One region of the Rhodoligotrophos defluvii genome, then DNA from elsewhere that is predicted to be linked to it. Evidence: predicted binding sites of a transcription regulator. Region 1 holds the regulator's gene; the other holds the start of a gene.
What was found. Region 1 encodes PhoB, which activates phosphate uptake and scavenging genes when phosphate is short. Its sites were predicted from a motif close to TGTCATNNANCTGTCAT; they were not measured.

Region 1 (4,354 bases):
CACCATCACGGTGCTCGCCCTCAGCATCATCGCGCGGGCGCTCTCGGCCCGGAAAATGGAAACCTGATCATGACAGCCAACGCCATCCCCAACACCGCGCCTCGCGAACGGCCCGCCGCTGCGCTCCGCGAGCGGATCTCCATCCGCAACGTCTCGTTCTACTATGGCGAGTCGCAGGCGCTGAAGAATATCAGCCTGCCGCTCTACGACCGGGAGGTGACCGCCTTCATCGGGCCTTCCGGATGCGGGAAGTCCACCCTGCTTCGCGTCCTCAACCGCATGTACGATCTCTATCCGAAGCAGCGGGCCGAGGGCGAGGTGCTGCTTGACGGCGACAACATCCTGGACCCTAAGCAGGACCTCAACCTGCTGCGGGCGCGGATCGGCATGGTCTTTCAGAAGCCGACGCCCTTCCCCATGTCCATCTATGACAATATCGCCTTCGGTATCCGGCTCTACGAGAAGCTGCCGAAGTCGGAGATGGACGACCGGGTGGAGGACGCGCTGCGGCGCGGCGCGCTATGGGACGAGGTGAAGGACAAGCTCCACACCAGCGGCATGGGGCTGTCGGGTGGCCAGCAGCAGCGGCTGTGCATCGCGCGCAGCGTGGCGGTGCGGCCGGAGGTCATCCTGTTCGACGAGCCCTGCTCGGCGCTGGATCCGATCTCCACGGGGCGCATCGAGGAGCTGATCGAGCAGCTGAAGGTGGACTACACCATCGCCATCGTCACCCACAACATGCAGCAGGCGGCGCGCGTCTCGAAATACACGGCCTTCATGTATCTGGGCGATCTCATCGAGTTCGACCTGACCGAGAAGGTCTTCACCGCACCGTCACACAAGAAGACGGAAGAATACATCACCGGCCGCTTCGGCTAAGGCCGACGCCGGATTGAAAGGAAGCCGCCGTGAGCGAACACATCGTCAAGTCCTTCGATGAAGAGATTGCCGCTCTGAATGCGCGCCTTGCCCAGATGGGCGGCATGGCGGAAGAGCAGCTAGCCGGCGCCATCGAGGTGCTGGAAAGCCGCGATGCAGAACGCGCCGCAGCGATCATCGATGCCGACCGCAAGCTCGACCAGCTCGAGCGCGAGGTCGAGGAGCGCTCGATTCTGCTGATCGCCAAGCGCCAGCCCATGGCGCGCGATCTCCGCCAGGTGGTGGTGGCGCTCCGTACGGCCATGGATCTGGAGCGGGTCGGGGATTTGGCGAAGAATATCGCCAAGCGGTCGTTCGCGATCGGCGAAGGCCGGCCCAACGCCGGCTTCGCGGGCCTCAACCACATGGGCCGGCTGGCGCTGGAGCAGCTCAAGCTGGTGCTGGACGGCTTCATTCAGCACGACGCCGACAAGGCGCTGGAGGTGTGGCGCAACGACGAGCAGATCGACACACTCTACAACGCGCTGTTCCGGGAGCTGCTCACCTACATGATGGAAGATCCGCGCACGATCGGCGCCTGCACTCATCTCTTGTTCGGGGCCAAGAACATCGAGCGGATCGGCGACCATTGCACCAATATCGCCGAGAATGTCTATTACCTCGTCCATGGCCGGCTTCTGACCGAGGACCGGCCGAAGAGCGACACCACCAGCATGCTGAGCGTGAAGTACTCGGCCAAGCCTGCCGAGCCGGAAAAGACGCCATGAACGCACGTATCCTCATCGTGGAGGACGAGGAGCCGCTGCAGGTCCTCCTCTCCTACAATTTCGAGGCGGAAGGGTTCGTCACCCGCAGCGCCTCCAATGGCGATGACGTGGAGGTGCTCGTCGAGGAGGACCGACCGGACCTGATCATTCTCGACTGGATGCTGCCCGGCCTCTCCGGCATCGAGCTGTGCCGCCGCCTTAGGGCCCGCAGCGAGACGCGCGACATTCCCATCATCATGCTCACCGCCCGCGGCGAGGAGCAGGAGCGTATCCGTGGCCTCGCCACCGGCGCCGACGACTACGTGGTGAAGCCGTTCTCGGTACCGGAGCTGATCGCGCGCGCCCGCAGCATCCTGCGCCGCGCCAATCCGGAGATCGTGGCCGAGGTCTTGCGGGTCGGCGACCTCGCCATGGACTTGCGCACCCGCCGGGTGACGCGCGGCGGCCGCGACATCAATCTCTCGCCCACCGAGTTCAAACTGCTGGAGCACCTGATGCGCAGCCCCGGCCGCGTCTATACGCGCGAGCAGCTGCTGAATGCGGTGTGGGGCCGCGACATCTATATCGACGAGCGCACGGTGGATGTGCATATCGGCCGGCTGCGCGGGGTGATCAATCGCGGCCGTGAGCCCGACCCGATCCGCACGGTGCGCGGCATCGGCTATGCGTTCAACGAGCGGTTTGCCGGCTAGAGCGTTTTCGCCTTTTCATGGACTCGCGAAACCGCTCTAAGTTACTGTCTGGTTGCATTTTCTTCACGCGAGCCGGCATCCACTTCGCTCGAAAATGCTCTAGGCTAGCTCCTTCCATATCCACGGGATCGGGAAGCACCCTGTTCCGTTGATAGAGGACGAGAGGAGCATCCGATGAACACTGCCAATCTTCAGCTTGAAGGTCTCTATCTCGCGATCGCCGCCATCAACGATGCGCTGGTGCGCAAGGGTGTGCTTACGCGCGAGGAGATCGATCTGGCCCTCAAACGGGCCGAGCAGACCGCCCTGGGCGATGACCGCACCGCTGAGGATCTCAGCCCGGCGCACCGGGATGCGGTGGCTTTTCCCGCGCGGCTGCTGATCCTTGCCAATCACAGCGCGTCGGACGGGCATGTTCCCCCCTTTTCCGAGCTAGCCAAGCGCGTGGGCGAGACAAAGCCGCTCTATAACGACCAGCTCTGACCCTTATCCACTTCGCTCGAAAATGCTTCTAGCGCCCGAGCTTCGCCGACCTGCTCTGGAGCAACACGGCAACGCCGGCCAGCCCGATCAGCGCGATGCCCAGCACCTTCCAGGCGGCCGGCACCTCGTGGAAGAACAGGTACCCCCAGAGCGTGGCCCAGATCAGGGCGGTGTATTCGAAGGGTGTCACGGCCTTAGGCTGCGCCACCACATAGGCCTTGGCGAGGCAGTAGAAGCCCAGCGTGGCGATGAGCCCCAAGCTCAGCATCAAGCCGAGGTCGAGTGCGGGCGGCCAGATCCATGGCCGGCTCATGAAGGCAAGGCTCTCCGGCGTATATTTGGCAAGCCAGCCGTCACCGATGACCAACGCCAATATGCCGCTCGCGACGGCATAGAAAGCGGAGGCGTAGAGGGTCAGCGTGGCGGCGGATTCGGTGGTGCCCAGCTTGCGGGCGAAGATCTGCGAGAGCGCGTAGGTCAGCGCGGAGAGGATCGCGAACAGGGCCGCCGGGTTGATCACGTGCAGGTCCGGGTTGGCGACGATCAGCACCCCAATGAAGCCGGCGGTGATGGCAGCCCATTGGCGAGGCCTGACCGGCTCGCCGAGCATCGGGCCGGAGAGGATCGCGATGAAGATCGGCCCGGTGTAGAACAGGGAGACCGCATCCGCCATGGGAAGAGCGGCCAGCGCCATGTAATAGGCGATATAGCAGACGAACATCACGCTGGCCCGCGCCAGGTGGGACCACGGCCGCGTGGTGGTGAACCCTTTGGGACCGTCGAGAACCCAGACCAGGGCTGCAATCAGCGGCAGCGAGGCGATGCTGCGAAAGAACACGATCTGATACACCGGATAATCGCCGCTGATCCATTTGATGATGATGTCCTGCAGGGAGAAAACGAAGATGCCGGTCAAAAGGAACACGGCCCCCGTCCTCAGGCTGTGGTCGGGAGCGGCAGCCTGAGCACGCTCGATGGTGATCATTGTCTTTTCAGGCCCAGTTTGACGCGCGGCGGCACAAAGACTGCTCAACCCGGCAGCTTCCTGATTAGCTCTTCGCACCGCTCCGGACAAGGTCGATGGCGGCGATTAGGTTCCAAACGCCGGCTTCTGACCGCGGAAGGAGGCGGGGCCGTGTAAACGGGATCCATCGGGCTGCCCGTTTGTTAACCGAGCGGCCGCTTGTCTCACGGCGCGAGACAAAACGCGCTGGCGGAGACTAGCTTGGGGAATATTCAGGCAGCTTCTTGCACATGCGCAGAAACTGGGCAATTTGTGTGCATCGCAGCATAAATTGCCTGTAAAATGCGCAGCTGCCTGTAAATAATCCCGAAAGTTCGCTGGACCCCATTAGGCCGACGATTCCCACCTTGAGGATTTCTTGAAATAAAACAGATGGATAACGATATAGTCACTTATTGCATTTTTCAGACAGATTGTCGCAGCGCACGGTGCCGACTTGCAAATTGTGCATCGCAATGTATATTAGGCGCACGAGTTGAGAACGATGTTCTCCTCTCGTAGCCCTTCCT
Region 2 (4,354 bases), on a different contig from region 1:
AGCGGGACGGGCGACGCGCACTGCGGCGAAGCGGTGCATCGAGCGCCATCTCAGGAACGTTAACGGGCCAAGCGGCTATTAGCTCCAGGCGGAGTGGACGCCAGCCGACGCCCATGAGTCAAGACAAGGCAATGCAGTGAACGGGAATAAACGCGTGAGCGTAGCGTTTTCTCTGGAAGACAAGGAAGCACCAGGATCAAGCATCGCGCATGATCTCGTTTGTCTGCTGCCGAGACTGCGCCATTATGCGCTGCTCCTGTGCCGGTCGCCCGCGATGGCCGATGATCTGGTCCAGGATGCCTGTGTCCGCGCTCTGGCCGCGGCCGAGAGCTGGACTCCGGGAACCCGGTTCGATGCCTGGGTCTTCCGCATCCTGCGCAATCACTGGATCGACGTTGTCCGTCGGCAGAAGGTGGAGCTGGTGTCCGGGCAGGACGACGCCGCGGCCGAGGTGGCTGCGCCCGATGCCGAGCCGCAGATCATGTCGCGCTTCGAGCTGGCCGAGGTCTGCCGTGCGATCGATCTGCTGCCGCCGGATCAGCAGGAGGTGCTTTTGCTTGTCTGTGGACAAGACATGACGTACCGAGAGGCGGCCGACATCTTGGGTGTGCCGGTTGGAACGGTGATGAGCCGGCTGGCACGGGCACGCAAGCGCTTGCTTGAGCTGACGAATGGAGGCCAGCCGACACGCAGATAGGGAACAGGCTCATGGACCAGCGACAGGCTCGGCTCCATTTCAGTGACGAGACCCTGATGGCCTATGCAGACGGCCAGCTGGACGAGAAGGTCGCCCTTGCGATCGAGGGGGCGATGACGGAAGATCCGGGCCTGGTCGCGCGGGTGGTTGCATTCATCAGAAGCAGGCATCTGGCGCGTGAGGCGTTCTCGCACACCCCGTCGACCCCGGTGCCGCCGGAACTCGAGGCCGCTGTGCGCAGCGCCATTGCCGGCCAGGGCCAGCCAGCAGACAAGCCGGCGTCACCGATCCCGCCGGCTCCGCCACCAGCGCGGGCGTCCGCTGAGCGTCCGGCACGCCACTCATCGCGCAAGGCTGCCCTGGCCGCCTCCATCGCTCTGGTGATCGGCCTCGGCCTCGGCGCGCTGGGCGGCCAGCGGCTCGAGGGGTCTGCGGAGCCACCGGAGCAAGCAGGCCTGCTTGCCAGCCTCGATCACCCCGAGATCCTTGCCAATCTCGGCACGCTGCCTTCAGGCGCCGAGCAGTCAACCCCCGCGGGTACGCTGCGTGCCATCGCCAGCTTCAAGCGGCCCGACGGCAGCCTGTGCCGGGAGTTCACCGTCAGCGACAGCCAAGTCCGCCGCGAGGCGGTCGCCTGCCGGGATGACGGCGATTGGCAGGTGACCTTCGCCACACTGGAACCCACGAGCAGCGCGGAATACGTGCCCGCGGGGGACGACGGGCCGATGGCCGCCTATCTGCGCCAGGCCGGCCTTGGCCAACCGCTCGACAGGGAAGCCGAACAGGTCGCGCTCGGGAACTGATGGGAACGCTGCGGGGAACACGGCGCCAGGGGGCTCCTGATGATCATTCGTGACCAAAGGAATGCTGACGGGGCGGCTGTCCATGACGTAGTGACAGCGGCCTTTCGCGGGCAACCCTATAGCAGCGGTCATGAGCCATTCATCGCCGATGCGCTTTGGCGCGGCGGTGGTGCGGTGCTCGCACTAGTGGCGGAAGAGGACGAGCAGATCATTGGCCAGATCGCCTTCTCGCCGGTGACAATCGACAATCGAGAGAGCGACTGGCATTGCCTCGGTCCCGTCGCCGTACGGCCGGATCGGCAGCGCCTCGGAATAGGTCGCAGTCTGATAGAGACTGGACTTGCTCGTCTGCGTGAGATCGGCTCTGGCGGTTGCGTGCTCGTCGGCTCGCCCGGCTACTATCAGCGCTTTGGCTTTCGCGCCGCGCCTCAACTTCACGCGCCGGAGGTCCCGGCGGATTATTTGCTGGCACTGTCGTTCGGACCGGTCATGCCACGCGGCCTTGTCAGCTTCCATGCCGCTTTCTCCGCGACCGGGCCGGTGGGGTGAGTGCCTTCCCACATTCGCGAGGCTTGTTCGTCATTCAACCTTCACCGCCCTGTCAAGCACCTGACATTCAAAGCCGCGAATCCTCCTGACCCGTCCACGAACAGGTCTCATGAGGGGTTCGACATGCGTGCAGCATTGTTGTCAGCGACTGCTATTGCCATTGCCTTGGCCAGCCCGGTGCTTGCCGAGGAGAAGGAATATCCGGCCACTCTCGCCGGCCAGGCGGTGCTTCCCGCCAACAGCACCGTACCCGCGCCGGCCGATGCGCCCGAGCACCTGAAGCAGGCGGGCAAGTTCACCACGCCCGACCGGAAGCGCGCCGAGGCGCTGGGCACAGTGCCGGGCAAGGACAGCGCCCGGGTGACCCACGTGAAGCTGCCGCTCGATGGGCAGCCGCTGCAGGGCTTCTCCGGGATCAAAGCCATGGATGACGGCACCTTCTGGGTACTGTCCGACAATGGCTTCGGCAACAAGCTCAATTCGTCCGACGCCGCGCTGATGCTGCATCACATCCGCTTGGATTGGCAGAACGGCGGGGTCGAGCGTCTCGATACCGTGTTCCTGACCGATCCCGACAAAGTCGTGCCGTTCCCGATCGCCATGGAAGGCGCAAATGCCCGCTACCTCACCGGTGCCGATTTCGACATCGAATCAATCCAGCCCGTGGCCGATGGGTTCTGGATCGGCGACGAGTTCGGTCCCTATCTGCTGAAAGTGGACCGGCAGGGCCGGCTCCAGGCGGTGCACGAGACCATGGTGGACGGCAAGCCCGTCAAGTCGCCGGACCATCCCACGCTCACCACCCCGGCCAACCCGAAGGCCCCCATGCCGAGCTTCAACCTCAAGCGCTCGGGCGGCTATGAGGGCATGGCCATCTCGCCCGATGGCAACCGGCTCTATGCGCTCTTGGAAGCGCCGCTGTTCACCGCTGAGGGCAATGTCGAGACCGTCGACGGCAACCCGGCGCTGCGCATCATCGAATTCGATATCGCCAAGGGCGACTGGACCGGCCGCTCTTGGACCTATCCCTTGTCGAAAGGCGGGGAGGCGATCGGCGATTTCAACATGATTAACGAGACGACCGGCCTGGTGATCGAGCGTGACAACGGCGCCGGTATGGCCGACAAGGCCTGCGCCGACCCCGCCAATCCGCAGCCCGACTGCTTCGACAAACCGGCTGCCTTCAAGCGCATCTACAAGATTGCGCTCACCGCGGACGGCAAGGGCGAGCCGGTGCGCAAGATCGGCTATATAGACCTCCTGGCCATCAAGGACCCGAACGGCAAGGCGCGGCAGGGTGCCAGCGGGGGTGTCTATACCATGCCCTTCGTCACGATCGAGAACGTGGACGTCATCGACGACGCGCATATCGTGGTCGGCAACGATAACAACTTGCCCTTCTCGGCCGGCCGTACCACCGACAAGGCGGACGACAACGAATTCGTGCTGCTCGAGGTGGGCGAGTTCCTGAAGGCGGAATGATCGGTTCTGCCCCGGCCTGGTCGCCCGCCGCGCCGGGGCAGAACACCCGTGACCAGCTGTCACGCACCTGTAACGGGCAGGCCTTAATCCAGTCTGGAGTCATTCCAAACAGCGCATGCCTGCCGAGGTGTCATTGCCATGACCGAGCACGTTTCCGATGGGCGCCACGTCTTTCGCACCAGCCGCCTGGAGGAGGCGGATGGCCAAGGCCTCAACCCCACCAAGAACCGCACCATGGGCGAGATCATCGCCGCCCGCTTCTCCCGCCGTGGCTTCCTTGCCGGCTCGCTCGCGGCGACCGCCATCGCCGCGACCGTGAGCCCGATCGCGCTCCTCTCCGCCCGCACCGCGAAGGCCAGTGCGCCGACGGCGTCCCGCTTCATGTTCACCGAGGTCGAGGCCGGAGTGGATGAAACCCACCATGTGGCCGAAGGCTATGATGCGGACATCCTGCTGCGCTGGGGCGACCCCATCTTCGCCGACTCGCCCGCATTCGACCCTGCCAACCAGACCCCCGAGGCCCAGGCCCGCCAGTTCGGCTATAACAGCGACTATGTCGGCTTCATCCCGCTGAACGGCTCCTCGCAGCACGGGCTGCTCGTGGTCAACCACGAATACACCAACGAGCATCTGATGTTCCCGGGCATCGTGACCATCGTCGACGGCGAGATCAAGGTGGCCGAGCCCGATGCCAAGCGGGTGGATATCGAGATGGCTGCCCATGGCGGCTCGATCGTCGAGATCCGCAAGGTGGACGGCAAATGGCAGGTGGTGAAGGACAGCCCCTATAACCGACGCATCACTGCCGCAACCGAAATGGAGA

Region 2: the regulator PhoB is predicted to act here: its motif matches at 2,078-2,094, upstream of E4P09_RS01210 (esterase-like activity of phytase family protein).

Annotation. Positions count from the first base shown of each region.
Region 1 covers NZ_SZZM01000006.1:35,602-39,955, forward strand. The annotation lists gene pstA (phosphate ABC transporter permease PstA) at 1-67, shown strand, start outside; gene pstB (phosphate ABC transporter ATP-binding protein PstB) at 70-879, shown strand; gene phoU (phosphate signaling complex protein PhoU) at 909-1,646, shown strand; gene phoB (phosphate regulon transcriptional regulator PhoB) at 1,643-2,338, shown strand; gene E4P09_RS21250 (hypothetical protein) at 2,513-2,821, shown strand; gene E4P09_RS21255 (DMT family transporter) at 2,850-3,806, opposite strand.
Region 2 covers NZ_SZZM01000001.1:261,106-265,459, reverse strand. The annotation lists gene E4P09_RS01225 (RNA polymerase sigma factor) at 155-697, shown strand; gene E4P09_RS01220 (RT0821/Lpp0805 family surface protein) at 709-1,500, shown strand; gene E4P09_RS01215 (GNAT family N-acetyltransferase) at 1,540-2,049, shown strand; gene E4P09_RS01210 (esterase-like activity of phytase family protein) at 2,173-3,531, shown strand; gene E4P09_RS01205 (PhoX family protein) at 3,670-4,354, shown strand, end outside.